Regions from separate parts of the Kitasatospora sp. NPDC089797 genome, predicted to be linked through region 4. Evidence: riboswitches for the same ligand, from Rfam matches in the RefSeq annotation. Region 4 holds a riboswitch; each other region holds the start of a gene.
The links. A riboswitch is a leader RNA that binds a small molecule or an ion and turns the genes downstream of it on or off. The one in region 4 is predicted to bind cyclic di-AMP.

Region 1 (7,381 bases), on a different contig from region 4:
GATCACCACCCGGTCCGCCGGGGTGTGCCGGGGCGCACCGGGGGCGGCCACGGTGACCGCCGCCATGCCCGTCCAGCCCGCCGGGTCGGCGTCCAGCAGCCGGGCGAACTGCGGCTCGGTGGCGGGCAGTTCGAGCAGCAGTCGGCCGGGCCAGGCGCCGCCCCAGACCGCGTTGACGGCCGGCACGGCGCGGTCCCCCACCGGGACCAGCCCGGCCGGGTCGGGGCCGTCGGCGAGGCCGAGGACCAGGCAGTGGGCGCCGGAGGCGGTCCGGACCGGGCCGAGGTCCCAGAGCGCCGGCGGCCCGCCGGCGGCCTCCTCGCGCTCGACCCGCCAGCCGCCCGGGTCCCGGACCAGCTCGATCCGGCGCGGGTACACCACCGGGTACTCGTCGTACCCGGCGATCCGCAGCGCCAGCTCCGCGGACGCGGTCAGCCGCTCCGGCCCGCCCGCCGACGCCGGACCGGACGGGACGACCAGGTTGCGGTACACCGCCTCGGCGCCCGCGAGCCCCGACCGGGCGGGCAGCGAGCGCGCCCGGTCGGCCAGCACCCCGGCCACCTCGGCGCGCCGGTCGACGGCCCGCCCGCCCGGCGCCGCCGGGGCGGCCGGGGGCAGCGACAGCTGGGCCAGCCCGCCGGCCGCCAGCAGCAGCGCACCGCGCCGGGACAGCACCCGGCGCGGCCGGTCTATCGGGAGGGGACCGTCGGCGCCGGCCGGGTTCGCGCTCAGAGCCGGACCACCCCCGAGACCGGCATCGCGTTGACGCTCTCGTACCGGACCCTGGCGCCCGGGTACGGGGCGTGCACCATCACCCCGCCGCCGGCGTACATCCCGACGTGGTGCATGTCCCGGTAGAAGATCACCAGGTCTCCCGGTCGCGCTTCGGAGAGGCTGATCCGCTGCCCGGCGTACGCCTGGGCCTGCGAGGTCCGCGGCAGGGTCACTCCGGCCTGCCGCCAGCTGTAGTACATCAGACCGGAGCAGTCGAAGGCGCGGGGCCCGGTGGATCCGTAGACGTACGGCGAACCGACCATCCGCACCGCCGCGGCCAGCGCGGCCGCCCCGCGCTCGGAGGCGGCCGGGGCGTTGCCGAGGTCCAGCCGGTCGGTGCCCCGGGTGGCGCGCTGCTCGGCCTCCCGGGCGTCCTGGGCCGCCATCCGGACCCGCTCGGCGGCGCCCAGGCCGTTGAGCAGCTTCTGGGCCTTGGCCAGCCGCTGCTGGATCTGCTGCTTGTTCTCGGCGAGCGTGCGGCGGGCCTGGTCGAGTTCGGAGAGCTTGGCCGCGGTCTCGGTGCGGCGCTGGTCGAGCCGGCGCTGACGGGTGACCAGCTCGTGCAGCGTCTCCTGCTGCCGCTCGGCGGCCTGGCCCAGGGTGCGGGCGCGGGCGAGGTAGCCCTCCGGGTCGGTGGAGAGCATCAGCTGGGCGGTCTGGGTCATCCCGCCGCTGCGGTACTCGGCCCCGGCCACCGCGGCCAGGTCGCCGCGCAGGTCGTTCAGCTGCTCCTGGGCCGCGGCCACCTCGCCCTGGAGGGTGGTGGTCTCGCCGACGAGCCGCTTCTGCGCCTCCTGGGCGGCGTTGTACTTCTCCGAAGCCTGTTCGGCCTCGTCGTACAGCTGCTCGACCTGCGCCTTGACCTCCTTGCGGTCGGGCGCGTCCGGCGCCCCGGGGGCGGCCTGGGCGCTTCCGGCGGTCGCCACGCCCAGGGCCGTGGTGGCGGCCGCGGTCAGTACCAGCGCACGGGCGAGCAGTTGGGAACGGCGGTGCACGGCCATGCGGCAGCGGCTCCAGTCCTGCGGCGCGGCCCCGCGGCCGCGCCCCGGTGGGCGGCCGTCGAGCGGGAGTCCGGTGGCAGACGTTAGCGAGTCCGGGCAAGTGAGTCCAAACCCCTCCCGACCCGAATATTTGACCCCTATTCGGACATCTGACCGAGGCGCCGGAAAAGCCGCAGGCCCGGCCCTCCGTACTGGAGGACCGGGCCCGTGGAAGCCTGGCCGGTCGGACGACCGAGCGAGGTCAGACCCGCACGATGGAGGCCAGCGGCATGTTGGAGACGGCCTCGTAGCGGACCGACGCACCCGGCTTGGGAGCGTGCAGCACCTGACCGTTGCCGGCGTAGATGCCGACGTGGTGGGCGTCGCCGTAGAAGATCAGCATGTCGCCGGGCTGCGCCTGGGAGATGTCCGAGCCGATCCGGGTGCCGGCGCCGGCCTGCTCCTGCGAGGTGCGCGGCAGCGACACGCCGGCCTGGTTGAACGCCCAGACCATCAGGCCGGAGCAGTCGAAGGAGCCGGGGCCGGTGGCGCCCCAGACGTACGGGCTGCCGACCTTGGTGGCGGCGGCGGCCAGCGCGGCGGCACCGTGCGAGCTGCCCGGGGCGACCTTGACCGGCGCGGCCGAGGAGCCCGAGCCGAGGTCGCCGCGGCTGCTGTCGCGCGAGGCGCGGTCGGAGCCGGCGGACTGGGAGGCGGCCTTCGCGGCGGCGTCGGCCTTGGCCTTGGCGTCGGCGGCGGCCTTGTCCTCGGCGGCCTTGAGCGCCTGGCGCTCCTGCTCGGTCAGCGTGTTGAGCAGGTCCTGGGCGGCCTTCAGCTTGTTCTGGACCTCGTCCTTGGAGGCCTTCAGCTGAGTGGTGGTCGACTCCAGCTCGGCGAGCTTGCCCTGGGCCTCGGTGCGGTCCTGGTCCAGCTTGCGCTGCTGCTCCTGGAGCTGCTTCAGCTGGTTCTTCTGGGTGCTGCCGGCCTGGTTCAGCGCACCGGCCTGGTTGAGGAAGTTGTCCGGGCTGGAGGAGAACATCAGCTGGACGGTCGGGGATATGCCCCCGTTGCGGTACTGCTCGCTCGCGATCTCGGCGAGACCGCCCTGGAGGTCGGTCACCTGCGACTGCTGCCGGGCCACCTGGTCCTGCAGGCCGGAGACCTGCTTCTCCAGCTCCTGCTGCTTCTCCTGGGCGGCGTTGTACTTCTCGGTCGCCTGCTCGGCCTGCTCGTTGAGCTGGTCGACCTGCTCCTTGACCTGGTCCTTGGTCGGCTGCGGGTCGGCGTGCGCGCCGGACTGCGCGGAGAGGGCGACGGCCGCGGCGGCGACGCCGGTGAGGATCGAGACACGGGCGCGACTGGCGGGCTTGGGACGACGATGGGACGCCACGAAGGCGGACTCCTTCTTCCTACGTCCGCCTACCGGGTGAGCTGACGGGTTCGGGCCGGAAGCATGCCCTACGACGCCTCACCGGCCCCAACCGCGGCCGACCTGGCGCCGATTCACCCCGGAGGAACGTGTGGTTCCCCGGCTCCGCTCCGCAGCGCCCCCGACTACTGGGCTCCCCTGTCGGGCAGTCGCTTCGACCTGCCCCGCTGTTTCGCGAACTCGGCGGTAACCACCGCCGCCACCCAGGCTGGGTGATCGACAGTGCGGTGGCTCGGAGCACGACCCTAGTAACTGAACCGTGATCCGTTCAAATCCTTGTCAGAAAAAAGACGGAAGATTACCCAGTTTCTTTTGTGAAAATGACTGATGGTGATCGTCGGCGCACGCAAAGCTGATCAGGTCTCACCGACCGACCGGCGCGTCGCGCAAACCGAAGCGCCACCCCCGATCGGGGGTGGCGCGGATCACAGGGCCGGAACGGGCTCCCGCGGCGTGTCGGTCCGTCAGATCCGGCGGATGGTGTTGATCGACATCGCGTCGGCCTTCATCACCTTCACCACGTCACCGGTGTGCGGCGCGTGGACCACCATGCCGTTGCCGATGTACATCCCGACGTGGTGCATGTCCCCGCCGTAGATCACCAGGTCGCCCGGCTGGGCGGTGGCCAGCGTCACGGCCGTCCCGATGTGGCCCTGCTCCTGCGAGGTGCGCGGCAGCGAGACACCGGCCTGGCCGTACGCCCAGACCATCAGACCGGAGCAGTCGAAGGTGCTCGACCCGGTGGCGCCCCACACGTACGGCGAGCCCTGCTTGCTCATCGCCTTCGCCACGGCCACCGCCGCGTAGCCGCTGGCCGGCGGCAGGTTGCCGAGGTCGACCCGGTCGCTGCCGCGCGAGGCGCGGTCGTCCTGCTGCTGCTGGGCCCGCAGCGCGGCCCGGTCGGCGGCGCTGAGCGAGTTCAGCAGGTCCTGGGCCGCCTTCAGCTTGGTGTTGACGTCCGACTTGGCCTGGTTCAGGTCCTTGGTGGTGGAGTCCAGCGAGGCCAGCACGGCGGCCGCCTCGGCCTTCTCCTGGTCCAGCCGGCGCTGCTGGTCGAGCAGGCCCTTGAGCGCCTCGGTCTGGCTGGCGCTGGCCTGCTGGACGCTGGACGCCTTCTCCAGGTAGCCGGACGGGTCGGAGGAGAGCATCAGCTGGACGGACGGGTCGATGCCGCCGGTGCGGTACTGCTCGCCCGCGACCTGGGCCAGGCCCACCTGCAGCTGGCTCATCTGGTCCTGGCTGCGGGCCACCTGGTCCTGCAGCTGGTCGGCCTGCTTGCGGAGCTGGTCGGCCCGCTCCTTGGCGCCGTTGTACTTCTCCGCCGCCTGCTCCTGCTCCTGCTGGAGCTGGTCGATCTGCGCCTTGACGTCCGTCTTGTTCGGCTGCGGCGCGGCGTGCGCGGCCACCTGGGCGGAGAGCGCGACCGCGGTCGCAGCGGCCGCGGTGAGCACGGAGACCCGCGCGCGGCTCGGCTGCTTGGGACGGCGGTGGGAGGCCAAGGGACCGGCTCCTTCTTCCATCGGACTCACCTGATCAGGTGAGATTCCGGAAAATAGGTTTGACGCCAGACCCTAGTGAAGATCTATCCGTTTTGCCACTCCCCCGAAGGCGTGAACTCCGGTTCCCCCACGGACTTCACCGGATCCGCACACCCGCCCGGCCACCGCCCCGACCTGCCGTCACCCCCTCCGGCCCCGGTCAGGGCCGGGCCAGCCGGTTCAACAGCAGCACCGAGGCCACCGGGCGCGCACCCGCCTTCCGCACGCCCTCCGCAACCTCCCGGTCGGTGGACACCACCACCACCGGACGGCCCTGCGGCTCGGCCCGGACCAGACGGCGGATCAGCTCGTCCGCGGTCTCCCCGGTCCGGCTGAACCGTACCCGCACCCCGCGGGGCGGCGCCATCAGGACCGGAACGTCCAGGTCCTGCCCGTCGAACACACAGGTGACCTCCGCCTGGGTGCGCTGGGCCAGCATCGCCAACCCGCCCAGCAGCCGGATCCGCTGCTGCTCCAGCGGCAGCGTCGGGTAGCCGGTCTTGGTCACGTTGTAGCCGTCCACCACCAGGTGCACCTGCGGGATCGCCAGCAGCTGGTCCAGCAGCGCCGGATCGTCCTCGGCCAGGCCGCGCCGGGCCACGTCGTGCGGCGAGGCCGCCCCCGGCACCACCGCCTCGACCAGGTCCGCCGGACGGATCTGGGAGACCGGCAGCGCCAGCTCCCGCTGCAGGCCCTGCGCCGACTGCAACACGGTGTCCAGCAGCAGCCGCAGCCGCATGTCCTCGACGCTGCGCCCCTCCCGGGCCGACCGGCGGCCCTGCTCGGCCGCCGTCTCCAGCTCGGACACCCGGTGCTTCAGCCGCCGCGCCTCGCCCTCGGCCGCGCTGCGCTCCCCCGCGGCCTGCGCCTTCGCCGCCTCCAGCTCCCCGGCCACCCGCCGGGTCTCGGCCTGCGCCCGGCGGGTGTCGCTCTCCAGCGACCGCACCTTCTTGCGCAGCGACTCGGCCTCCCGCCGGACGCCCTCGAACTCCGCCCGCTGGCGGTCCAGGTCCGCCCGCGCGGCGGCCCGCACCTCGGCCAGCTCGGCCTGCAGCTTCTCCACCAGCCGGCCGGCCTCCGCCGCGGCGTCCTCGGCCCCGGCCCGCTCGGCCTCCTCGCCGGCCTCGGCGACCAGCCGGCTCCAGCCCGCCGAGCGCACCAGGTAGGCGGCGGCCGCGACGTCCATCGGATCGGCGGCGCCGGGGACGGTGCCCGACTCCAGCGCCTTCACCAGGTCCGGCTGGCCCAGCCGCAGCCGCTCCGCTATCCGCACCCGGAAGGCCGGCTCGGACTCCAGCGCCGCCGCCAGCGCGGTGGCCGCGTACTTGGCCCGACGCGCGGGGGTGAACTTCACGTACTGACGCAGGCTCTGCGGCAGCTCCCCGGGCGGCAACCCGCCCAGCGCGTCCGAGGCCAGGCCGACCACGCGCCGGCGCACGCCCTCGGGCAGCGGCCGGTCCAGCTTCTCCGCCGTGCGCTCGACGCCGCCGGCCGGCTCCGGGAGCGGGGTCTCGGACGGGGCCGTCTCGGCATCCGGCGCCGGTGCCTGCGCAGCGGGCTGAAGCCCCTGCGCGTCGGCGGGCTCCCTCGCTGCGTCCACCACGTCCTCGGCTCCGATCCTGGTCCAGCGGGTGCGGCCCGCGGCCGCCCCTGTCGTCACGCTCCGTGCGTCTTGTCTGTATTGTCCCGTGCGGCGGACGGGCGCGTCACGCGCCGCCCACCGCTCCGGCCGGGATCAGCCCTGCTCGGCGGAAGCCTCCGGGGTCCCGGCACCCGGGCGGGCCACCAGCTCGACCTGGTCCACCGCGTTGCACCAGCGGCAGCGCACCGACTCGACCGTCTCGCTGTGCACCTCGGTCTCCTCGACCGCGGACTCACCGGCCAGGTCGAAGTGGAGGAACTCGGTGACCCGCGCGGTGCGGGTCACGTCGAAGCGGGTGAGGTTGCCGCACAGCGTGCAGCGCCAGCGCGTCTCGGCGGTCAGGGCGGGGACGGTCATCGGGGATCCTCTCGGCTGGTCCCAGGTGGGCTAGGCGCTCCCCCCGGAGCCCCGGCATCGGCGGCGGGAGACGGGATTGCCCGGCCCAAGCCTATTGCCTGGGGCAACCATCACGACCACCGGTCAGGGGAACTTGATGGCTAGTCCACCTGCCGTAAACCGTCGTGTCATGTGCGGCGTCCGGAGGAATGCTTGGCCGCATGGCGCTCGCGGCCCCCGACCACACCGATGCGCGGGACGGCCGCCCGGCGGCGCCCGCCCCGGCCGTCACCTACGCCCTGATCGCACTCAACACCCTGGTCTTCCTGCTCGGCCCGGCGGCCGGCCTGAACCCGCTGTACGGCACCGGCCAGGCCCGGATCTGTGCCGAGCAGCGCTACGAGCAGCGCTGGGGCGCCGTCCCCGCCGAACTGCTGACCGGCCACCCGCTCACCGCCGAACAACTGGCCGAGGCCCCCGACCCGGTCCCCGGCTGCCCCGCCGCCCCGACCCCCGGCAAACACCCGGCCGTGTCCGCCCTCACCGGCCTCTTCCTGCACGCCGGCTGGCTGCACCTGCTGGGCAACCTGCTCTTCTTCCACGTCTTCGGCCCCACCGTCGAACGCCGGGTCGGCCGGGCCAGGTTCCTCCTCTTCTACCTGGCCGCCGGCAGCCTGGCCTC
Region 2 (7,381 bases), on a different contig from region 4:
CTTCGAGCAGTACCACGCCCTGCTGGCCGCCCGCGGCCTGCTCTCCCAGCTGCCCGCCGCCGGGGCGCTGCGGCTGCGGACCGCCGTGGCGGCCCAACTGGTCGACCCGCAGGGGATTCCGTACGGGTCGGACCGCAGCTGGCTGGCGGAGAAGATCCTCTCCCGGCTGCCGGCGCCCGTCCCGGGCCTCGTCCCGACCCAGTCGACGCAGCCGGCACAGCCGACGACCGCGACTGCGGCTCCGGCGGGCGGACCGGGCGGCTCCCCGCCGTCGAACTCCTAGGGCCGGACCGGGCCTAGACCGCGAAGCGCAGTTCCGGCTGTTCCCAGGGCGTCTTGGTCCGCGGCGGGCGGGTGCCGGTGCGCTCGGCGCCCATCTGGAGGTAGAAGCCCTCGGCGGGCGGGTGCGAGACGACCTTGACCGCCGCGATCCCGGCCGCCCTGGCGCGGTCGAGCATGTCCGCGATCAACGCCCGTCCGATGCCCAGCCCCTGGGCCGCGTCGGCGACGAACATCAGGTCCAGTTCGGCCGGTTCGTGGATCAGCGCGTAGAAGCCGAGCAGTCGGCCGTCGGCCTCGTCGACCGCCATCCGCACCTCGTGGCGCTCGACGTAGTCGGGCGCCACGGCGTAGCCGTCGATCATCGCGAAGTACGCGCCGCGGTAGGCGGTGGAAGCCTGGATCAGTGCGGTGAGGCGGGCGGCGTCGGCGGGCTCGGCGGGCCGGATCGTGGTCTCGCTCATACGAACGAGTATAGGAGCCCACCCGGCGAGTGACTATTACATTTTGCCGAACCCCGGGGCACCGGCCGGGGCCGGCGGAGGCGGCGGTCGGCGGCCCGCAGCACCAGGACCCGCCGGGTGCGGCCGTCCCCGCCCGGCACCCGGAGCACCTCGCTGGCGATCCGGCGCTCGCCGAGCGCGTACCGCAGCCGGTCGAGGTGGCCGCAGCGCCGCCCCAGGCCGTCGTTCAGCGGCTGGACCCGCACCTCGCCGTCCCCGGCCGTCACCCGGACCAGCTCGACCAGGGCCGCCAACTGGCGCTCCGGCCCGAACAGTTCGGGGTAGGCGAAGATCAGGTGGCTGCTCAGGGTGAGCGCGAACGCGCCGTCCGCGAAGGGCAGCCGGGGCAGCGCGGCGGCCAGGTAGTCCTGGGGGTGGGCGGCGGAGTCGGCGGTGAACAGCCGGCGGGCGCGGTCCCAGCTGCGCAGGTAGCGCTCCGGCCGGAACGGACGGCACGGGTGGGACGAGGGGTACAGCTGGGGGCGGGCGGCCATCGCGGCGGCCATCGCCGCCCGGGCGGCCAGGGCCCGGGCGGCCACCTCGGGCGGCGGCAGCGCGTAGGCCGGGTCGACGGCGATCACCCGGCAGCCCAGCTCGCGCGCCTCGGCGACCAGGCCCGCCGCACCGCCCGGGCAGTCCAGCAGCGGGCCGGGCAGGGCGGCGAGGCCGGCCCGGGTGAGGCCGAAGAGGGAGCAGTACTCGTCCAGCGGACGGGAGGTGACCAGGATGTCCGGGTCCGGGCCGGGGGCGGTGATCACCCGGTCATCCGAACACGGGCCCGCCCCGCCCGCATCCGGAGCGCGTCCGGGTCCGGAACGCGTCCTCGGCGCGGCCGTGGCGGGAGGGGCCAGGGGGCCCCGGGAGGGCCGGACAGGACCGGGAGCGGCCGGGCGGCGGGCGGCGCCCGGGGCGGCTCAGCCGCCGAGCAGGCCCCGGGCGGCGGCCCGGTTGACGCCGGTCAGGCCGCGGACCAGCTGCGCGGTGAGGAAGACCAGCAGCAGCCCGACCGCCGAGAAGGCGGCGATCTGCCAGGTGCCCTCGATGTAGTAGGCGTGCCGGACGTGGTGGCTGTCGGTGAAGTCGAACAGCTGGTAGCCGCGCCAGGAGGTGTAGCGCGGGAACACCCAGTGGTAGACCGGGTAGAGCGCCATCGCCCAGCCCAGCACCAGGAACACCAGCGTCATGGTGAAGCTGAACACCGCCCAGGGGAACATCACCACCTGGTACAGCGCGGCCTTCCAGCCGGCCCCGTCGGCCAGCCGGGCGGTGATCGCGCCCCAGGCGCCCGGCCGGACCTGGCGCACCGGCGCCGGGGCCGGCACGTCCAGGGCGAGCAGCCCGCGCACCCGGACCAGCTCGGCCAGCCCCAGGCCCCGGCCGGCGCTGGTCAGACCGGCCAGCACCGGCAGGCCGAGGACGGTGACGACGGTGCCGAGGCCGAAGCAGAACAGCGCGATCGAGACGGCGAAGCCGACGATCGCCATCGGCAGCCCGGTGAGCACGTAGCCGACCTCCCGGTAGTAGTGCCCCGAGAAGGGCGCCCGCCAGAAGCCCGGCGGCTGCTCGGTGCGCCGGGCCCGGGCCGGGCGGGTTCCGTCGTCGCCGTAGCCGCCCGGGGCGTCCCAGTCCTGACCCAGCGTGCTTCCGCTGCTGCTCATCTCCGGCCCCCGGCCCCTCGTGCTCGCGTCCGTCACCACTCGCTGACGTGATCCAGTCTGCCCGGGGCGCGGCCCGGCGGACATCCGGCGGCCCGGCGGCCCGGGGGTGGGGTTAACCCCCGGCCGGCGGCTACCGGGCGGGCGGGAGGTCGGGCGGGAGGCCGGGCCAGTCGGCCGCGAGCAGCCCGTACCGGTACGCGTCGCGCCGGGCGCCGCCCGCGGGCCCGTCCTGCCGCACCCGCCCCTCCGCCCGGAAGCCGAGCCGGGTGAGCACCCTGGCCGAGGCGGTGTTGTCCGCGTCGACCGAGGCGGCCAGCCGGTGCAGGCCGAGCGCGCCGAAGGCGAGCCCGCAGAGCAGCCCGGCGGCCTCACCCGCGTAGCCGAGGCCCCGGACCCTGCTGCCCAGCACGTAGCCGAGGTCGGCGGAGCCGTCCGTGCCGAGGGTGAGCGCGGCCTGCCCGACCGGCACCGCGTCCGCCGGGTCCTCGGCGTCCGCCCGGCGGACCATGGCGAGCCGGTAGGTGGACCGCGGCTCGGCCATCGCCTCCTCCAGGTACAGCTCCAGCTGGTCGGCGCAGGTCTCCCGGTCGCACGGCCCGAAGGGGAGGTGGCGGGTCACCTCCGGGTCGCCGAACAGCGCGTGCAGCGCGTCCACCTCCGCCGGCGTGTGGTGGTACTCGCGGACGGCCAGTCTGGGGCCGAGGAGTCGGATCGGGACCATGGCTGCCGACCCTACCCGCGCCCGGCGACTACCGTTTCGAACATGAACGACGAAGACCTGCGACTCGCCCCGCGCACCAGGGCCGCCGACCTGCTGGCCTGGGCGGCCGGCCAGGACCGCGCGCCGGTGGCCGAGGCGCCGCTGCGCACGGTGCTGGCGCTGCTGGAGCTGGGCGAGGGCAGGATGCACGACGGCTGGCCCGAACTGACCTCCGACGCGGTGGAGCACCTGCTGTACGAGCGGCTCCACCTGTACGTCCAACCCGCGCCCGAAGAGGACCCGCTCGCCTACGGCGAGGCGGTGCGGCTGCTGGTCGACCACCAGCGGGCCGCGAAGCGGCTCAACGCCAAACGGCAGGAGCGGCTGCACGCCGAGGCCGAGTGGCAGGGCGAGGTCGCGGCCGGGCTGCTGCGCCGCGCCGACCTGGTGACCTGGCCCCGGCTGTACGCGGTGCTGCTGCACGCCCACGACGTGGACGTGGCGGACCCGGCGGCCGTCCGGGACTGGCTGGCCGGCTTCGCCGGACTGACCGAGGAGGAGCGGCTGGCCGGGTACGAGGCGCTGGGCCCGACCGGCTGGCTGGACGAGCCGGACGAGCAGGGCTGGTGGGGTGCGGGCCGGGTGCTGTCGGTCGGTATGGCCACCGACGGCGCGCGGCGGCTGCTGGAGCAGGGCCTGATGCGGCGCAGCTACCGCAACCTGGCCGAGCTGAACGCGCTGGGGCGGCCGATGCCGGACGAACTGGCCGGGGGCTTCGAGGAGTTCGAGACGGCGGCGGCCGAGGCCGCGCTCGACCTGCTGGGCGGGTGGACGGTGCCCGGGCTGCCGCGGCTGCTGGTGGAGGAGTTCCCCGAGCTGGCGCCGGAGCCGGGGGCGGCGGAGATCGAGGCGTACCTGGCGCAGCTGCCGCCGGAGTGACGCACCCGCCGGAACGGGTACCGCGAAGGCCCCGGACACCGGGTGTCCGGGGCCTTCGCGGCGGTGGCTACGGGGTGAGGCCGCGCTGCTGGAGCCAGGTCTCCGGGTCGACCGGGGCGCCGCCGCCGGGGCGGACCTCCAGGTGCAGGTGCGGGCCGGTCACGTTGCCGGTCGCGCCGACCTTGCCGATCTGCTGGCCGGCGGTCACCTTGCCGGAGCCCTTGATGATCGAGGAGAGGTGGCAGTACCAGATCTCGGTGCCGTCGGGCAGGGTCTCGACGATCCGGTAGCCGTACGCGCCGGACCAGCCGGCCGAGGTGATGGTGCCCTGGCCGAGCGCGAAGACGGCGGTGCCGGTGTCGGCGGCGAAGTCCAGGCCGGTGTGCAGGTGGGCCCAGTAGCGGGCGCTCTGGCCGTAGTGGGCGGAGAGGTTGTAGTCCTTCACCGGCAGGGTGAGGGCGGCGGCCTTGGCCCGCTCGGCCTCCGCCGCGGCCCGCTCGGCCTCCGCCTCCTTGGCGGCGGCCTTGGCCGCGGCCTCCTGGGCCGCCTGCACCCGGGCGTCCTCCTCGGCGGCGGTGCGCTGGCTGTCGGCCTGCTGCTGGATGCGGGCGGCGAGCGCGAGGCCGGGGTCGGCGGCCAGGGCGACCGGGGACTCGTCCTGGGCCTCGATCGCGGGCGCGGCGGCCGGGGTCGCGGAGGCGAAGCCGGTGGCGCCCAGGGTGGCGGCGACGGCGGTGACGCCGAGCAGCGGGGAGGCTCCGCGGGTCTGACGCGGCATCCGGTGGCGGTTGGCCTCGGCCTCCGGGGCGAGCGCCCCGGGGTCGTCCGGGACGGGGTGGTCGAGGAGCTGGGTACCGGCTGCGGGGCCGGCCGGGTGTGCCGGGGTGTGCGTCGACGCCACGGGGGCGCGCTCCTTTCCTTCCTTCGCGCCTACCGGGTTAGCTGACGGGTTCGGAGCAGGAAGGTCTCCTACGGCCGGGCCGGGGCCCCGCCGATTCACCCCAAGGAACGTGGTTCCCCGGCTCCCTGACCTGCCCGGAGGCCGGCCGGCGGGATTAGGCGACGGCGCACGGTGCCGTCTGGGTACGGCGTTGACGACCGCGCTGCGTTATCAAACGTTAATCCTAGGAGGCTCTGATTCCAAGCCATCCGTCCGGGACGGCTGTGGAGCAGGTGATCGGACGTCAACGAACGATCCTTCAAGCACCTGGCCCCATCTGAGTACTCCTACTCATGTGCGACCGGGCCGGCCGCCCGCATCCTGGCGCCATGAGCGCACCGATGCAGTCACGGACCACGGCCGCGTACTACGTCCAGGCCGTCCTCTCCTTCACCCTCTCCGCCGCGGCCCTCGCCGTCGGGATCGCCTACCTGCCCGTCGGCGGCTGGACCCGGGCCTTCCTCGGGATCGGCCTCCTCTACACCGTCACCTCCTCGTTCACGCTGGCCAAGGTGGTCCGGGACCGGCAGGAGTCCACGGACACCGTCGCCCGGGTCGACCAGGCCCGGCTGGAGAAGCTGCTCAGCGAGCACGACCCGTTCCGGGTCGAGGGGCCCTGAGCCGCGCCGACCCGGCGGGCCGCGAGCCGGGGACCGGCCCGGCGGCCCCCGGGCGGGGCCGGCCCGGCGGGGCTTGACGGCTAAGGCTATTAGCCTTAGCTTTATGGCTATCGGCAGCACAGAGCGAGCCAGCGGAGGCCCACCATGAACGGCACCACCACCCCGAACACCCGGTACCTCGACGTGCCCGGCGGCCGGCTCGCGTACGACGACACCCGGCAGGGCGACGGCACCCCCGTCGTCCTGCTCCCCGGCATGCTCGACTCCCGCCACGCCTACCGGCACCTGCACCCGCTGCTCACCGCGGCCGGGCACCGGGTCGTCACCATGGACCTGCGCGGCTTCGGCGAGTCCTCGATCGTCTGGGACGACTACGGCCCCGCCGCGATCGCCACCGACGTGCTCGCCCTGCTCGACCACCTCGGCATCGGGCGGGCCGTCCTGGTCGGCCAGTCCTACACCGGCGCCACCGTCGTCAGGATCGCCGGGGACGCACCGCAGCGGGTCGCCGGGATCGCCCTGATCGACGCCTTCGTCGAGCACCGCTCCAACGCCCTGATGCGGGGCGTGATGGTCGTGATGGGCGCCGCGATGGTCCGCTGGCCCGGCGTCTGGGGCTACTACCTGCGCAGGATGGCCTTCCCCGGCCCCCGCCCCGCCGACCTCGACCGCTACGTGGACGGACTGGTCGCCGCCCTGCGCACCCCCGGCCGCCGGACCGCCACCCGCGGCTACGTCACCGGCGACTCCGCCCCGACCGGCTGGTGCGCGGCCGTCCGCTGCCCCGCCCTCGTGCTGATGGGCAGCAAGGACCCCGACTTCCCGGAGCCCGAGGCCGTCGCCGACCTCCAGGCCGGGAAGCTCGGCGCGCGGAAGGTCATGATCGAGGGGTCCGGGCACTACCCGATGGCCGACAACCCGCAGGCCGTCGCCGACGCCCTGCTGCCCTTCCTCGCCGAACTCGCCTGACCCTCGTCCGTACGGAGGACCCGCACCCATGCCCCGCGTAGGACTGACCCCCGACCAGGTCGTCGACCACGCCCTCGCCCTCCTCGACGAGCAGGGCACCGAGGCCCTCACCCTGGCCTCCGTCGCCGCCCGTGCCGGGGTCGCCACCCCCTCGCTGTACAAGCACGTCAGCGGCGGCCTCGCCGAACTGCGGCGGCTCATCGCCGTCCGGGTCACCGACGAGCTCGCCGACCGGCTCGCCGAGGCCGCCGTCGGCCGCAGCGGGGACGACGCGGTCACCGCCGTCCTGCGCGCCTACCAGGCCTACGCCACCGGCCACCCGCACCGCTACACCGCCCTCCCCCAGGCCCCGCAGCCGGACGAGGACCTCACCCGCGCCGCCACCCGTCTGGTCGGCGTCATCATCGCCGTCCTGCGCGGCTACGGCCTCGACGGCTCCGAGGCGATCCACGCCGCCCGCACCGTCCGCTCCCTCGCCCACGGCTTCGCCTCGCTGTCCATCACCGGCGCCTTCCAGCTCACCGAGGACCTCACCACCACCCACGACCGCCTCGTCACCACCCTGACCACGGGCCTGCGCTCCTGGCCCCGCCCGGCGTAGCACGCCGACCGCGCCGCGCCGGGCCGGCGTCCCGCGCGGCGGTCGGGTGGGGGCCGGTGCCGCCGGACGGGTTAGTGTGACCGGGCTGACTGGTGGTCATGACAGGGGACCGCCCACGCCTTGGCGGAGGTCCCGGGTGCCCGCACTGATCGCGAGGGTGCGGCGCTGGTAC
Region 3 (7,381 bases), on a different contig from region 4:
TCGCGTCGATCGCGAGGTTCGCGTCGAGCGTGACGGTGACCTGGGCCATGGTGACTCCTCCTCGGGTGCAGAGCAGCAGCATGCCCGCCGGGGCGGGGTTTGGCCATGCGGCGGCCGGCCTCCGGGGACGCCGAAGCCCCGGGAAGAGCGACCAGACTCTTCCCGGGGCGGTCGGGGGCCGACAACTGACAGCTGATGAAATCTGTTGTCTGTTATCTGTCAGTTGTCATCCGTCGGCCGGCATCCGTCGGCCGCGTGCCGACCTCGGGCTCAGACCCGGCCGGCGAAGTCCGGCGCCCAGTTGGCGACGGTCTGCAGGCGGACGCCGGAGCTCGGGTTGGCGGCCTCGACGTACTGGCCGTTGCCGATGTAGATGCCGACGTGGTAGACGCCGGAGTCCTGGCCGTTGTTCGACCAGAAGAGCAGGTCGCCCGGCTGCAGGCTGTCCAGCGAGACGTGGGTGCTGGCGGCGGCCTGGTCGGCGGCGACGCGCGGGATGTTGATGCCCGCGGCGCGCAGCGCGGCCTGGGTCAGGCCGGAGCAGTCCCAGCCGCCGTTGCCGGTGCCGCCGTAGACGTAGGCCTGGCCGACCTTCGACTGGGCGAAGGAGACGGCGGCGGCCATGCTGCCGGTGGCGGCCGGGGTCTGGGTCTGGGTCCCGGTCTGGGTCTGCGGGGCGGGCTTCGCGGCGGGCTTGGTGGCCGGCTTCGAGGCGGCCGGCTTGGAGCCGGACGGCTTGCTCTGGTCGACCGGCTTGGCGTTCACGGCACCGCCGTTCGAGGCCTGGCCGGACTGCTGCGAGCGGTCGAACCAGGTGAAGTCGGAGCCGGACTTGGCGGTGCCGGAGGTCTGGCCGGCCTGGGCCGCCCCGCCGTCACCGAAGGTCAGCTGCTGGCCCGGGTAGATGGTGTCGGGGCCCTCGGTCAGGGTGGTGCGGTTGAGGTCGTACAGCCGCTGCCAGCCGCCCTGGACGTTGTGCTTGTCGGCGATGGTGGACAGCCAGTCGCCGTCGACGACGGTGTAGCCGCCGGCCTGGGCCTGTGCCTGACGCTTCTGCGCCCAGGTGTTGTCGGCCGACCCGGTGGCGGGGGCGGCGGACGCCGAGTCACCGGAGGCCTGTGCCTGGTCCTGGGCGGGCGCGGCCGGCTTGGCGGGCTTGGTCGCCTTCGCGGCGGGCTTGGTGGCCGGCTTGGCGGTGGAGGCGCCGGTGGAGGCACCGGCGGAGGTGTCGACGGACGCCGCGGCGCCGCCCTTGGTCAGGCCCGCCTGGACGGAGCAGACCGGCCAGGCACCGGGGCCCTGCGAGGCGAGGACCTTCTCGGCGACGGCGATCTGCTGGTCCTTGGTGGCCTGGTCGGCCCGCGCGGCGTAGGCGTTGCCACCGAAAGCGGCCCAGGTGCTGGAGGTGAACTGGAGGCCGCCGAAGAAGCCGTTGCCGGTGTTGATGGCCCAGTTGCCGCCGCTCTCGCACTGGGCGACCTTGTCCCAGGTGGAGACCGGGGCGGCGTTCGCGGTGCCGGTGGTGAGGCAGGGGACGGTGAGGCCGACGCCGGCGACGCCCAGGGCGGCGATCACGCGGCGGGTGCGGCTGGACAGGCGGTTGCCGTTGGAAGGCAGCATGAAGACGCGGTCCTCTCCCACGCCTGCGAGGTGAGCTGTCGGATTCGGGCTGGAGTTGCCCGGCCGCGCTGTGGCGCGGCTTCACCCCTAGCCCTGGACCGTTTCCGGGAAATGGTCCGGGGCGACTTACCTGTGGTTCCCCCGCTCCTGCCGTGATGCGTTTTCGCGCTTGCCAGGACATCCGACGGCAGGACTCGGCGTCGCGGATGAACTGGGTCCGTGTGGTCACGAACGGGGAGCACGTTAAGCAGACTTAAGTTCAAACTGCAAATACCTGTGATGCGCATCACGGCTTAGCGGGAAAGGCCAAATGGGCCGTAATTCATGATCGAAAGTGATCATTTTCCAGCAATATCGCGACTGATTCTCGCAATTGGCTCAGGCTCAGAAAAAAGGTGACGGAGCGTCGAAGTGCGACGGGGGCGCACGGTCGGGCGGGTGGAGCGCCCGTGGATCGAGCGCCCGGCAACGCGCCGGCTATTCATCGACAAAAGGCACCAGAAACGGACATTGCGCCGCATTGCCCGCTGAACTCTCGAAAGGGGCGATCCGTGCACGCCGAAAGGGCCCGGAACGCGGCGGTTCCGGGCCCTTCGGTGGTGCGGGTGGCCCGCGACGGCGTCGCGGGGCGCGGAGGGGCGCCGATCAGCCCTCCAGGGGCTCCTCGGCGGCCGCGTGGGCCCGTCGGGAGCCCTCTCCGGCCCCGTCGGCGGCGACGGCCTCCGCCTCGGCCAGCTCCTCCGCGGTCGGCGTCGGCAGTGCGGCCAGGTAGGTGGAGGCGATCAGCTGGCCCACCGTCGGGTAGGCGCCCAGCGGCGCGGCCGACGGGCAGCCGGTCTCCTCGGCGGCCGTGGCGAGCAGTTCGGAGTCCGCCTCCGGGCCGATGACGAGCGGGGCCAGCGCCGGGCGCTGGGAGCCGGTCTCCTTCAGGTGGTCGACGGCCCCGGCGACCGAGCCGGGCACGTCGAGCGCCGCGGCGACGACCGGGACGGCCAGGCGGGCGGCCAGCAGGACGCCGGTGATCCCGGCCGCGGCGGCGGCCTCCTCGCCGCCGACGGTGGTCAGGACCACGCCGTCCGCGGCGGTCGCGATGGCGAACAGCCGGGCCCGGTCGGCCCGGGCCAGCCCGGCCTCGGAGAGCCGCACGTGGACGGCCTCGGCGAGCAGCGGGTGCGGGCCCAGCGTGTCGGTGACGGTCGCGCCGTACTCCGCGGCGAGGGCGTGGAGTTCGGCCAGGAAGCCGTGCGGGCCGGGCACCAGCGGCACCACGACGGGCGTCGGCAGTCCGGCCTCGGCGGCCGCCGCCAGCAGCTCCGCGACGGTGCGCTCCTCCGGGTCCTCGGTCTCGGCGCCGCCCGGGAGGTAGCCGACCGCCGCCTGGACGCCGGTGTGCTCGCTGCGGACGATCGAGAGCAGTTCCTCGACGACCGAACGGGACTCGGGCCCCGCGGCCGCGGGAACGGCGAGCACCAGGGCCGGCGAGCCGGTGCGGATCTCGGGGCGCTCGGGGCGGCGGTGGCGCCCCCGCGCACGGGAGCCTGGAGTGCGGACGGGCAGTGGCGCGCCCGGGATGGCTGCGGTGCTCATGCCGGAGATCGTAGGACATCGGCCCGTCAGGCCTGCAGTCGGCTGCCGTACGGGCTTCGGGCGGCCGCGGTGCCGAGGCCGTGTCCTGGCCGGTCGACTCCGGGTCGATTGCCTACAATCCGGACATTCTTCGCCCAACCCCCGCGTGGGCCCCCGCAGTTGCTCCTGACGTGTCCGGTGGGGCGGCGCGTTGCATGAGAGGTGCGTGAGATGTCTCACAGCCGGTGGCCGGGCTGACGGAGGGTCACGGCGGTGCGACTCCCGGCATTCGAAGATCAACATTCAGCGGGGGGCCGCTCACGGCCGGTTATGGACGACTCGTCGATTCAGTCGGCTATGTCCGTTTACGTACCGTCAGGAGAAGGGCCCGTGAAGAGTTCGCGGCGACCGGTAAAAAGGCACATGCACCTGCAATGTCCCGTGCTGATGCACGTGCACTGCGGCTATCATCGCGTCAAGTGAGGCGTTGTGCCGGGCCGGTACGGGGCCGGTCCGTTCGTTCGGCGGGTGCCGGGGGCGCCGCGCTGGACGACAACTCCGGAGCTCTTCGGGAGACTTCTATGCACGACTCGCAGGACACGCACGGCTCGAACCACACCTACAACGGGATGGCCGCCGCCGACCTCCAGGGGGTGGTCTGGCAGAAGAGCCGGCACAGCAACTCCCAGGGCAACTGCGTCGAGTTCGCGGCCCTCCCGGGCGGCGACGTCGCGATGCGCAACTCGCGCTTCCCGGACGGCCCGGCGCTCATCTACACCCGGGCCGAGATCTCCGCCCTGCTGCTGGGCGCCAAGGACGGGGAGTTCGACCACCTGGCGGTCTGACCGGCTGCCGCTCCACCATCGGGGGGCCGTCGTGGGTGCTGACACCACGACGGCCTTTTTTGTCGTCGCCGGGAGGCGGTCCTGCGGTCGGACCGGTCCGTGACGGACCGTGCGGCCCGGGGTGTCCGGCCCGTCCTGGTCCTGTGAGCGGTTCCGCGGGCGGTCCTGGGGGCCGGGGCTGCTGCGGTGCCCGCGACGGCCGGGAGCGGCACAGGGGCTGCCGGGACCGTCCGGGTCACCGGGCCCGCGGGAGTCGTCGTCCGGTCCGGCTCGGGGCCCGGCTGAAGGGCCCGGGGAGTGGTCCTCCCGGGTCGTCCGTCGGCCGGCCGTGCGCCGTGCGGCGCTAGGCCGAGCGCCGGTGCCGTCCACCGATGTCGATCCGTCCGTCCAGCGGGCGGCCGTCCGGCCCGCAGGCGTCGAGTCCGCCGCCGTCCAGTCCGCCGCCGACCGGCTCCGCCTCGAACATGGCCCAGACCACCTTGCCGCTGCCCAGCGGGTGCCAGCCCCAGGAGCGGCTGAACGACTCCACCAGGTGCAGTCCGCGGCCGGATTCGGCGACGAAGTCCGCCTCCCGGGCCACCGGGCCGGTGCTGCTCGGGTCGCTCACCGCGCAGACCACCTGGGGTGCGCGGTGCACCAGGCTTATTCGGATCGGCAGCCGTCCGTCCGGGGTCGGCTGTGTGGGAAAGTCGTACTCGCCCAGGGCGCCGCCCGAGGGGTCGGGCCGTGCGCCGATCGCATGCCGGAGCGCGTTGGTCACGAGTTCCGAGGCGACCAGCGCGACATCGTCGAACAGCTCCATCAGGCCCCAGCGCTGGAGAGCGGTCCGGGCGAAGTCGCGAGCGGTTCTCACGGCTTCGAAGCGAGGAGCGAGCGTACAGGTGACCACATGGGGGTCAACCGCCAAAGCCGTACCGGTGCTCATGAAGAGCTCCTCCCATAAGGGGGCGGACACGGCTGGACCCGCCGGGGTCATGCCGGTCACCTCCGACTCGCTCGGCCGCTCGGCCGCCCCTTCGACCAGGCGCGCGCGCACTCGAACGCCCGATGGCGCGGGGGACGCCGCCGGGTCGGTGCACGGAGTCGCGCGTGGGGTCGACGCGGAGCCCGCGGGATTGCCAGGGATGTGCAGGTGCACGTGCACCATGGTGGTGTGCGCTCACTGCAGATGCAAGAGTCGATTCACGTGCAGTCGCACTATTGGCATATGCAAGCGCCGGATGCACGTGCATCCTGGTGTGCGGAGTGCAGAACTGATAGGAACATCCGTCAGTATCGGCACCGTGAGCGCTCAACTGATGGCAGACTGTGCGCTGTTTGCCCTAGGTGGAGGTTTCGACCGCATGACCACAGTTCAGCCGGGCGGCGGCTCGATGGTCCGCCGGATCCTCCTCGGCTCGCAGCTGCGTCGCCTGCGTGAGGCGCGCGGCATCACCCGTGAGGATGCGGGCTACGCGATCCGCGCGTCCGAGTCCAAGATCAGTCGCATGGAGCTCGGCCGGGTCAGTTTCAAGGAGCGGGACGTCGCCGACCTGCTCAGTCTCTACGGCGTGGACGACGGGCTGGAGCGGGAGGCGCTGCTCGGCCTGGTCCGCGAGGCCAACAAGTCCGGCTGGTGGCACAGCTTCAACGACGTGCTGCCGGGATGGTTCCAGACGTACGTCGGCCTGGAGGAGGCCGCCCAGCTGATCCGCACCTACGAGGTGCAGTTCATCCCCGGACTGCTGCAGTCCGAGGAGTACGCACGGGCGGTTTTCGGCCAGAGTCGGCCGGTCATCAGCGACGAGGAGGTCGAGCGGCGGGTCAGCCTCCGGCTGCGCCGCCAGAAGCTGCTGACCGAGGGCGCCAGCCCGCGCCTGTGGGCGGTCATCGACGAGGCGGCGCTGCGCCGGCCGGTCGGCGGGCCCAAGGTGATGCGCGGCCAGGTCCAGTACCTGATCGACGTCGCCGAGCAGGCCAACGTGGTCATCCAGGTCATGCCGTTCCGGTTCGGCGCGCACGCGGGCGAGTCCGGGGCGTTCACGATCCTGCGCTTCCCGGAGCAGGACCTCGCGGACGTGGTCTACCTGGAGCAGCTCACCAGTGCGCTCTACCTGGACAAGCGGGACGACGTCGACGCGTACGTGCAGGTCATGGAGCGGCTCTGCGTGGACAGCCTCACGCCCGAGCGCACGATAGACCTGCTCTCCTCGATCCTGAAGGAGCGCTGATCCCGCACGGGTGCCGGCCCTGACGGGGAACCGGACCCTGCGGGGCCCGGATCCTGCGGGGCTCCGGGCCCTTAGGGACCTCACGTCCCGGCGAACGCCGTCAGGCCGCCGCCCGCCGTCAGCCGCGGGCCGGCGGCCGTTCGCGTTCCGGCGGCAGCGGCTGCGGCGGGCGGCCCAGCTCCCAGGGCAGGTCGTAGCGGCGGAACAGGTCGGCGCGGATCGGCGCCAGCGGGAGCTCCGCGCCCGGCAGCAGCACCCCGATGCAGCCGCCCATCAGCGCGCTGCGCAGCACCGCGTGCTCGGCGACCGGGTCCGGCGCGCCCCAGTCGACGAGCAGGCCCTGCAGGATCGCACCGAGCTGCTGCTGCTCCGGGTCCTGGACGAAGGCGCCGGTGTCCGGGTCGAGGATCAGCGCCAGGTGCGAGCGCATCACCCGGGGGTGGTCCATGGCGAGCCCGAGGACGGCGTCGATCGCGCGGGCCAGCCGGTGCCGGGGAGAGGCGTTCGGCGGGAGTTCGGCCAGGGCGCCGGACAGCGCCTGGTGCATCATCCGGTGCGTCGCGGACTGCATCAGCAGTCGTTTGCCGTCGAAGTAGTAGGAGAGCAGGCCGCGGGCGAGTCCGGCCCGTTCGGCGATGTCGGTCAGCGTGGTGCCGGCGTAACCGCGCTGGTCAACCAGCTCGACGGTGGCCCGCATGATGCGCCGGCGGGACCGCTGGCGCATCTCCTCATTGACCGAATCCCCGCGAGGTGCCATCGTGTCTGCTCCGAACGTTCGTTGACTCCGGGCCAATATACTTGCGGAGCCGGTAGCCGCGCCGTGGAACCGTGCCCTGACGGGCCCCGCCCGGGCGGCCGGTACAAAGACGGCCGGCTCCACCAACACGGGGGTTTGGTGGAGCCGGCACCAGTGCCCACGGTCTTCGACGGCCGTGGGCGGGGCCAGTGGGTCAGCGCTCGCTCAGGACTTCGGTCCGGGCCACGGACGGCCCGGCAGACGGATAATCATAATCCGGCACGGACAAGGGAGTTGCCGTCCGCCGCCGGTCGACCAGGGCACCCGCCGCAGCGACGACCAGTCCGACCACGGCGACCGCGGTGACCAGGACCAGCGCCGGGCGGTAGCCGTCCAACTGGGCC
Region 4 (7,381 bases):
GCCGGACTCGGCGCGGAGCTCGGCCAGTTCGGTGGCGACCAGGTTGCGGACCAGCTCCGCGGTGGCCTTCTCGCCGGTGTCGGAGAGCACGACCCCGTTGTGGATCCACTGCCAGATCTGCGAGCGGGAGATCTCGGCGGTGGCGGCGTCCTCCATCATGTTGAAGATGCCGACCGCACCGGATCCGCGCAGCCAGGCCTCGATGTAGCGGAGGCCGACCTGGACGGCGTTGTGCAGCCCGGCACGGGTGCAGGTGCCCCCGGCGCCGGCGATGTCGAGCAGTTCGGCGGCGCCGACCGGCTCGGCCGGGCCCGGGTTGTCCTTCTGGTGGGGGCGCTCGCCGAGCACCGCGTCGAAGGAGGCCCGGGCGACCGGGACGAGGTCCGGGTGGGCGACCCAGGAGCCGTCGAAGCCGTTGCCGGCCTCGCGGTCCTTGTCCGCCTTGACCTTCTCCAGGGCGGCCGCGTTGACCTCCGGGTCCTTGCGGCTGGGGATGAAGGCGGCCATGCCGCCGATCGCGTGGGCGCCGCGCCGGTGGCAGGTCCGCACCAGCAGCCGGGTGTAGGCCGCCATGAACGGCGAGGCCATGGTGACGCTGTTGCGGTCCGGCAGGATGTAGTGCTCGCCGGCGTCGCGGAAGTTCTTGACGATCGAGAACAGGTAGTCCCAGCGCCCGGCGTTGAGGCCGGCGGCGTGGTCGCGCAGCTCGTGGAGGATCTCGTCCATCTCGAAGGCCGCGGTGATGGTCTCGATCAGCACGGTGGCCCGGACGGTGCCGTGCGGGATGCCCAACTCGGCCTGGGCGTGGGTGAACACGTCGTTCCAGAGCCGGGCCTCGAGGTGGCTCTCGGTCTTCGGCAGGTAGAAGTACGGGCCGGAGTTGGGGTCCTCGGCGCCCTTGGCGATCAGCCGGGCGGCGTTGTGGAAGAAGTACAGGCCGAAGTCGACGAAGGCGCCGGCCACCGGGACGCCGTCGACCAGCAGGTGGTTCTCGTCCAGGTGCCAGCCGCGCGGGCGGACCACGACGGTGGCGAGTTCGGCGGCCGGCTTGAGGGTGTAGGCCTTGCCGGCGGCACTGGTGAAGTCGATCCTGCCCTCGAAGGCGTCGATCAGGTTGACCTGGCCGCTGACCACGTTCTCCCAGGTCGGGGAGGTGGCGTCCTCGAAGTCGGCGAGCCAGATCCGCGCCCCGGAGTTGAGCGCGTTGACGACCATCTTGCGGTCGGTGGGGCCGGTGATCTCGACCCGGCGGTCCTGGAGGGCGCGCGGCGCCTCGGCGACCTTCCAGTCACCGGCCCGGACGTCGGCGGTCTCGGGGAGGAAGTCCAGCGTGCCGGTGCGGGCGATCTCCGCGCGTCGGGTCCTCCGCCTGGCCAGGAGCTCCTGCCGACGGCCCTCGAAGGCGCGATGGAGGCCCACGACGAAGGCGACGGCCTCCGGGGTGAGCACCTCCTCCGCCCGGTGGACGCGCGGTCCGGCGACAGTGACGACCGGAGCGGCGGGGGAGGCGCCGGGTCCCTGATCTGCAGCCATGAGCAGGACACTCCTAAGACGGTTGAGCCTGGCGAAGGGAGCTCCGGTGGGAACTTCCTCGGGAACTTCCTCGATCGTTACCCGCCTGTCGGCGAGTTCGATTCTGTAAGGTGGAGACTAGTTTCCGCGATACAGAATTTCAACGGTTTGTTGAAGAGGTCGCCGGGACTCTACTCCTCCCCGACAGCGAAGGGAACGCCGGTGGTTGCGACCCCCGACACAGCACCGACGACAGGCGCCGACCGCGCGAGCGGCGGCGTGCAGTCCGTCGAGCGCGCCTTCCAACTCCTGGAGGCACTGGCCGACTCGGGCGGGGTCGCCACGCTCAGCGAGCTCTCCACCACGTCCGGCCTCCCGATGCCGACCATCCACCGACTGGTCCGTACCCTCGTGCAGCAGGGCTATGTCCGCCAGGACACCGCACGCCGCTACACCCTGGGCCCCCGGCTGATCCGGCTCGGCGAGACGGCCGGCCGACTGCTCGGCAGCTGGGCCCGCCCGTACCTGGCCGAGCTGATGGAGGCCACCGGCGAGACCGCCAACCTGGCGGTGCTGGAGGGCGGCGAGGTGGTGTACGTCGGACAGGTGCAGTCGCGGCGCTCGATGCGGATGTTCACCGAGGTCGGACGGCGGGTGCAACCGCACTGCACCGGCGTCGGCAAGGCGCTGCTCGCCCAGCTCCCGGAGGACGAGGCGCGCGCGGTCCTGGGCCCCAACCCGCTGCCCGCGCACACCGAGTACACCCTCACCGACCCGCAGGAGCTGATGGACCAGCTCGCCGAGGCGCGCGAGCGCGGCTACGTGGTCGACGACCAGGAGCAGGAGATCGGCGTCCGCTGCATCGCGCTCGCGGTCCCGGGCGCGCCGACGCCCACCGCCCTGTCGGTGTCCGGCCCGGAGGCCCGGATCCGGGCGCTGGAGGAGCAGGCGGGAGCATCCGCACTGGTCCCGGTGATGCACCAGATCGCGACCCGCCTCGGGCAGGTGCTGGCCCCCTGACGGTCCGTCAACTTCCTGGCGATGAAGGTCCCGTGACGCAGGAACCGGCAGCCGCTCGACCTCGGCGAGGTCGGCGGGCTGCCGGTTCCTGAGAGCGGCTGGTCCTCGGGCGGCTACCCCGGCCGGACGGCTTAGCGGTAGACGCGCACGTAGTCGGCGGAGAAGCTGATCGGGGTGTTCCCCTGCGGCGCCGGGTGGTACTTGCCCGCGCTCACCGAGAGGTTGAGGATCAGGTACGCGGAGAAGTTCGCGCCCACGCCCTTGTTGTCCGAGTGCACCTTGACGCCGTTGACGTACCAGTCCACCGAGTTGGCGCCGTAGTAGGTGCCGATGGTCACCCACTGGTCCTTGGCCACGGCCTTGGTGTCGGTGTAGTACTCCGGGTCGCTCGGGTTGACGTGGTTGGTCAGCTCCAGCAGGCTCGGGTTGTCGGGGTGGTACTCGAAGGAGTCGATCTCCCCGTTGCCGTTCTTCCAGCTCCACAGCGCGGGCCAGGCGCCGGCCACGGAGGGCATCTTGACCCGGGCCTCGGCGTAGTCACCGGTCTTGACCTGGAAGCCCTCGGCGGAGCCCTCAGTGGTCAGGAAACCGGTGTTCCAGGACTGCTGCCCGTTCTCCAGGGCCGGTCCGCCGGGGGTGGCGGTGAAGGTGGCGACGCCGTTCGCGACGGTGACGTTGTTCTTGTTCAGCCAGTCGAGCTTGTTGTCACCCGGGTTGTGGTTGCCGTACTTGTACGCGGTGCTCTTGTCACCGACCCAGCGCTGACCCCAGGCGATCGGACCGTTGAACTCGTCCGACCAGGTCAGCGACTTGCCGGCGATCGGGGAGGACGGCGCGGGGGTCGTCGGGGTGGCCGTGGCGGTCGGCGACGGCGTCGCGGTGGGGGTCGTGGTGGGGGTCGTGGTGGGGGTCGTGGTGGGCTTCGCCGTCGGGGCCGGGGTGGGGGCCGGGGTGGGCGTCGCCGTGGCCGAGACCACCAGCTGCTGCGAGGGCAGGTTGTGCCAGGTGCCGCCGAGGTCCTGCCAGAAGCCGAACTGGGTGTACGTCCCGGCGGGCAGCGAGCGGGCACCGCTGGTGAAGGCGAACCCGCTCGGGCATATTCGCACGTTGCCCGCGCTGCCCGGGAAGTCCAGGTTGGCGCCGTGCGCGTCCCGGACGCCGACGCCGACGGTCTTCGCGGTGAAGCAGGACGAGGAGTGCAGGCCCAGCGAGGCGGTGGCGGCCTTGCCGGCGACCATGGTGGCGGGGCCGAGGCGGTCCTGGGTGACGGTCGGGCCGGTGGCGGCCTGGGCGCCGGGGACCGACGGCAGGCCGAGCAGGCCGGCGCCGGTGATCGCGAGCGCCCCGGTGGCGGCGAGGGCGGCGTTGCGGCCGCGGCGGGAGGGACGGGCGTGGCGGGGCGCGCGGCGGCGCCGGGCAGGCTGGTGCATGGGGTGTCCTCTGCGACGCCTGCGAGGTGAGCTGTCGGATTCGGGCTGCAGTTGCCCGGCCGCCTGTGGAGCGGCTTCACCCCTAGCCGCGGCCCGCACGCTGGTGCGCACGGGCCGGGCACTGACCTTGGTTCCCCCGCTCCCGTCCGCTGTGGTGCTCGAGTACCCGCCGGCGGGTGGACGGGACTCGGCGTCCCGGCGGCGGGGTCCGCGACGGCGGACGACGGTTGCAGGCTAGGCAGGCCGTCCGTGAACGGACAACCGGATCCGGCCGGTTGTCGCACAGCTCACAGTGGTGTCGATCAACCACGCTGCGTGGTGGCCGAGTTGATCAATCGCGCGGCGGTGCCCGGCGGTTCAGTCGAGCCAGCGGGCGACCTGGGCCTCGGCGTCCGGCGCCCAGGCCAGTTCCAGGTGGTTGAGCCCGGTGAGCAGCCGGGTGCCGCCGACCGTCGCGATCCCGGTGGTGTCCAGGGCGCTCGCGGTGAACACGATGCCGTCGCTGGGCCCCCGGTTCTCGTTCAGCACCCCCGGGATGTCGGCCGACCCGCCCGCCAGCAGGTAGGTGGGCACCGAGGCGGGGATCCCGGCGCGCTGGAGCGGGGCGATCAGCGAGCCGGCGTCGACGGCCGCCTGGATGCCCTGCCCGGAGGTGTAGAAGCCCTGGCCGCCGTAGTAGGTGGTCCACCAGTCCTGGGCGGTGGTGTCCACCCCGTAGGTCGCGTCCCAGCGGGCGAGCAGCTGGCGCTGGCCCGGGTAGCAGTCGCTGCCTCCGGTCGGCAGCACCCCGAGGCAGGGCTGCGCCGTGTACGTGCCGTAGCAGGTCATGAACAGGTGCGGGGACGGCGCGTTGGCGGTGCCCCCGCAGGCGGGCCAGGTGACCAGGTCGAAGTCCCAGCCGTGCGCGTAGACGTAGTCGAGCCCGCCGTTCGGCCCGCCGAGGGTGACCAGGCGGCGCACGTCCCCCGCGTACGCCCGCCCCCAGGAGGGGCGCACCGAGGACACGTACGCCCTCGCCGCCACCTCGCCCTTGCTCCAGGCCACCACGTCGACCCGGGGGACGCCGAGCCGGGCCCGGATCAGGGCGAGCGCGTCACCGACGGCCTGGGCCTGGAGCAGGTTGTCGCCCTGCTTGTGGGCGAAGCCGACGGCGAAGACCCGGCGGCCGGTGCCGGCCAGGTACTGGGCGAGGCCGGTGGACGGACAGCTGGACGCCCCGCAGCTGCCGCTCTCCCCCGGGTTCGCCCAGGCGCGGTCGGCGCTGTCGTTGGCGCCGTGGACCAGCAGGACGGGCGTGCCGGTGCCGCCGGTGTCCCAGCCGGTGGCGGAGTAGAGCAGGAACCGGGCCGAGGAGGGCTCGCCGGTGCCGAAGTAGGTGCGGCGGGCGCCCTCCTGATCGCCGCGGCCGTCGGCCGGGAACTGCTCGGCGCGGAATCCGGGGGTGGGGTCGAGGTAGCGCTCGACCTTCGCCCAGCCGTTGCCGGGGGCGGGGAAGGTCGCTTCGAGGACCGGCGGGGCGGCGGCCACCGCTGCGGGCGCGCCGCTCGCCGCACCGGCGGCGGGGACGCCGAGGAGCAGGGCGGTGAGGGTCAGCAGCAGGGCGCAGAGCCCGGCGGGGGTGCGTCCGGCGGGGGTGCTGTTCGTGGGGGTCCCGGTGGGGCTGGTCGTGGGGGTGTGCGCGGGGGTGGTCGTGGGGGTGCGTCTCATGGGCGTGGACGGTAGGACCGGCGTGCCGTCGACGCCCATGTGCCGGTCGCACACCGTGCGCGGCCGGGCGGTGGCGGACCGTACCGTGGTGCGGGGCCGCCCGAGTCCGCCCGGTCGGATAAATTGGAACCCTGACGTTTTCCGCGGTGCACAAGTGCACCGTGCCCGACCCGCACGATCCGCACGGTCCGTGACCGTGCGACCGCACGTCCGACCGCACCCTGCCGCTCGCTCCCGAGAAGAGGTCCCGCCCCACCATGACCGCGCCCCTGCCCGCCTTCGCCGGCCGTACCTACGTCTTCCGGGTCGACAACGGCGCGGCCTTCCGCAACTCCTACTCGGCCGACGGAACCCGGCTGCGGTGGGAGGGCCTCGGCGAGTCGGCGGGCCAGTGGGAGGACGTGCGGCTGCACGTCGCCGAGGTCGCTCCGGAGATCTACTTCGTCAGCTGGACGGAGCAGAGCGGGATCACCGTCAGTCACGTGATGGACCTCAACGCACTCACCGTACGGGCCTTCTGGACCTTCGAGGGCGAGGGCGGCCGGGTCGGCCAGCTGCACACCGGGACGCTGGAGTGGGTGGCCTGAGCGGGGTCCCGGCCCGGGCGACCCCGTCCGTCAGGCGGTCCGGCCCGGCTGGGCGGGCACCTTGAGGTGCTGGGACAGCCACTCCAGTGAGGACGGCAGCAGCGCGTTCCAGGTCTCGAAGTTGTGGCCGCCGTTCTCCAGCATGCTGTACGAGACCTTCATCGGGCTCTGCACCGCTTCGACGAACGCCTCGGTGTCCCGCTTGTAGTTGCCGTCGCCCTTCTTGGTGCCGGCCAGCAGCACCGAGACGTCCGGCTGCGGCAGGTTCTTCAGCCGCCACATCAGGTCGGCCTCGTTGCGGCGCTGCTTGCTGCCGCCGAAGAGGTCACCGGTCGTCGGGTCGTCGGCGGCGTCGTAGTACCCGGACAGGGAGACCGCGGTCGGGAAGACGTCCGGGTGGCGCATGGCCAGCTTGACGGCGCAGTAGCCGCCGGTCGAGTTGCCCATGAAGGCCCAGGCGTGCGGATCGGTCGAGACCCGGTAGCTGGCCTGGATCGCCGAGGTGACGTCCTTGGTGAAGTAGGTGTCGGACTGGGCGCCGCCCGGGATGTCCTCGCACTCGGTGTCCTGCGGCAGGGCGGGCGAGGGCTGCAGCATGACCATGACGGTCGGCTGCATCCGGCCCTCCTGCAGCAGCTTGAGCGCCGCACCCGGGTAGTTGAAGCGGGTGATCAGGTTCTCGGCGATTCCTGGGAACCCGGTGCTGACGATCACGGCTGGGAACTGCCGGTGCGCGTACTCGGGCTGGAAGTACTGCGGCGGCAGGTAGACGAAGCCCTCGGTCGACAGCCGGCTCTCCTTGCCGTCGATCCGGACCTTGCGGATCTCGCCGGACTGGCCGGGCTCACGGCCCATCGCGCCACCGCCCTTGACCGAGGCCTGGCCGATGGTCTCCACGAGCAGGCGGCCGGAGGCGTCCGCCTTGTTGTGGATCACCACCGGACCGGTGCTGCCGGTGCCCAGCAGGTCGTCCCAACTGCTGTAGAAGGCGAAGTAGTTGTTGGCCACCAGGCCGAGCGCGGCGAGCACCGTGAGCTGGGTGGCGAGCAGCGTGCCGATCCGGCCGAGCACCGCCTGCCAGCTCTTCCTGGCGAGTCTGGGCCAAAGCCAGACCGTGCCGACCAT

Region 1: another riboswitch for cyclic di-AMP. It lies ahead of AB0O91_RS23125 (NlpC/P60 family protein); the one in region 4 lies ahead of AB0O91_RS19725 (glycoside hydrolase family 16 protein).
Region 2: another riboswitch for cyclic di-AMP. It lies ahead of AB0O91_RS24575 (M23 family metallopeptidase); the one in region 4 lies ahead of AB0O91_RS19725 (glycoside hydrolase family 16 protein).
Region 3: another riboswitch for cyclic di-AMP. It lies ahead of AB0O91_RS34930 (transglycosylase family protein); the one in region 4 lies ahead of AB0O91_RS19725 (glycoside hydrolase family 16 protein).

The regions. Positions count from the first base shown of each region.
Region 1 is NZ_JBFBGS010000028.1:34,692-42,072, forward strand. Features, by position in the region: gene AB0O91_RS23115 (hypothetical protein) at 1-675, opposite strand, end outside; gene AB0O91_RS23120 (NlpC/P60 family protein) at 729-1,775, opposite strand; gene AB0O91_RS23125 (NlpC/P60 family protein) at 2,017-3,144, opposite strand; cyclic di-AMP (ydaO/yuaA leader) riboswitch at 3,155-3,311, opposite strand; gene AB0O91_RS23130 (NlpC/P60 family protein) at 3,648-4,682, opposite strand; gene AB0O91_RS23135 (NYN domain-containing protein) at 4,882-6,183, opposite strand; gene AB0O91_RS23140 (hypothetical protein) at 6,457-6,720, opposite strand; gene AB0O91_RS23145 (rhomboid family intramembrane serine protease) at 6,921-7,381, shown strand, end outside.
Region 2 is NZ_JBFBGS010000030.1:96,287-103,667, reverse strand. Features, by position in the region: gene AB0O91_RS24605 (hypothetical protein) at 1-283, shown strand, start outside; gene AB0O91_RS24600 (GNAT family N-acetyltransferase) at 297-743, opposite strand; gene AB0O91_RS24595 (hypothetical protein) at 740-1,540, opposite strand; gene AB0O91_RS24590 (sensor domain-containing protein) at 1,697-2,440, opposite strand; gene AB0O91_RS24585 (GNAT family protein) at 2,571-3,161, opposite strand; gene AB0O91_RS24580 (hypothetical protein) at 3,204-4,079, shown strand; gene AB0O91_RS24575 (M23 family metallopeptidase) at 4,147-4,980, opposite strand; cyclic di-AMP (ydaO/yuaA leader) riboswitch at 4,993-5,151, opposite strand; gene AB0O91_RS24570 (YiaA/YiaB family inner membrane protein) at 5,349-5,639, shown strand; gene AB0O91_RS24565 (alpha/beta hydrolase) at 5,784-6,608, shown strand; gene AB0O91_RS24560 (WHG domain-containing protein) at 6,637-7,209, shown strand; gene AB0O91_RS24555 (PP2C family protein-serine/threonine phosphatase) at 7,346-7,381, shown strand, end outside.
Region 3 is NZ_JBFBGS010000060.1:10,316-17,696, reverse strand. Features, by position in the region: gene AB0O91_RS34935 (hypothetical protein) at 1-49, opposite strand, end outside; gene AB0O91_RS34930 (transglycosylase family protein) at 271-1,620, opposite strand; cyclic di-AMP (ydaO/yuaA leader) riboswitch at 1,628-1,798, opposite strand; gene AB0O91_RS34925 (hypothetical protein) at 2,266-3,207, opposite strand; gene AB0O91_RS34920 (DUF397 domain-containing protein) at 3,768-4,031, shown strand; gene AB0O91_RS34915 (ATP-binding protein) at 4,375-4,956, opposite strand; gene AB0O91_RS34910 (helix-turn-helix transcriptional regulator) at 5,375-6,241, shown strand; gene AB0O91_RS34905 (helix-turn-helix domain-containing protein) at 6,360-6,965, opposite strand; gene AB0O91_RS34900 (MFS transporter) at 7,192-7,381, opposite strand, start outside.
Region 4 is NZ_JBFBGS010000022.1:140,441-147,821, reverse strand. Features, by position in the region: gene aceB (malate synthase A) at 1-1,533, opposite strand, end outside; gene AB0O91_RS19730 (IclR family transcriptional regulator) at 1,735-2,532, shown strand; gene AB0O91_RS19725 (glycoside hydrolase family 16 protein) at 2,664-3,962, opposite strand; cyclic di-AMP (ydaO/yuaA leader) riboswitch at 3,964-4,129, opposite strand; gene AB0O91_RS19720 (lipase) at 4,320-5,669, opposite strand; gene AB0O91_RS19715 (phenolic acid decarboxylase) at 5,927-6,256, shown strand; gene AB0O91_RS19710 (alpha/beta hydrolase-fold protein) at 6,287-7,381, opposite strand, start outside.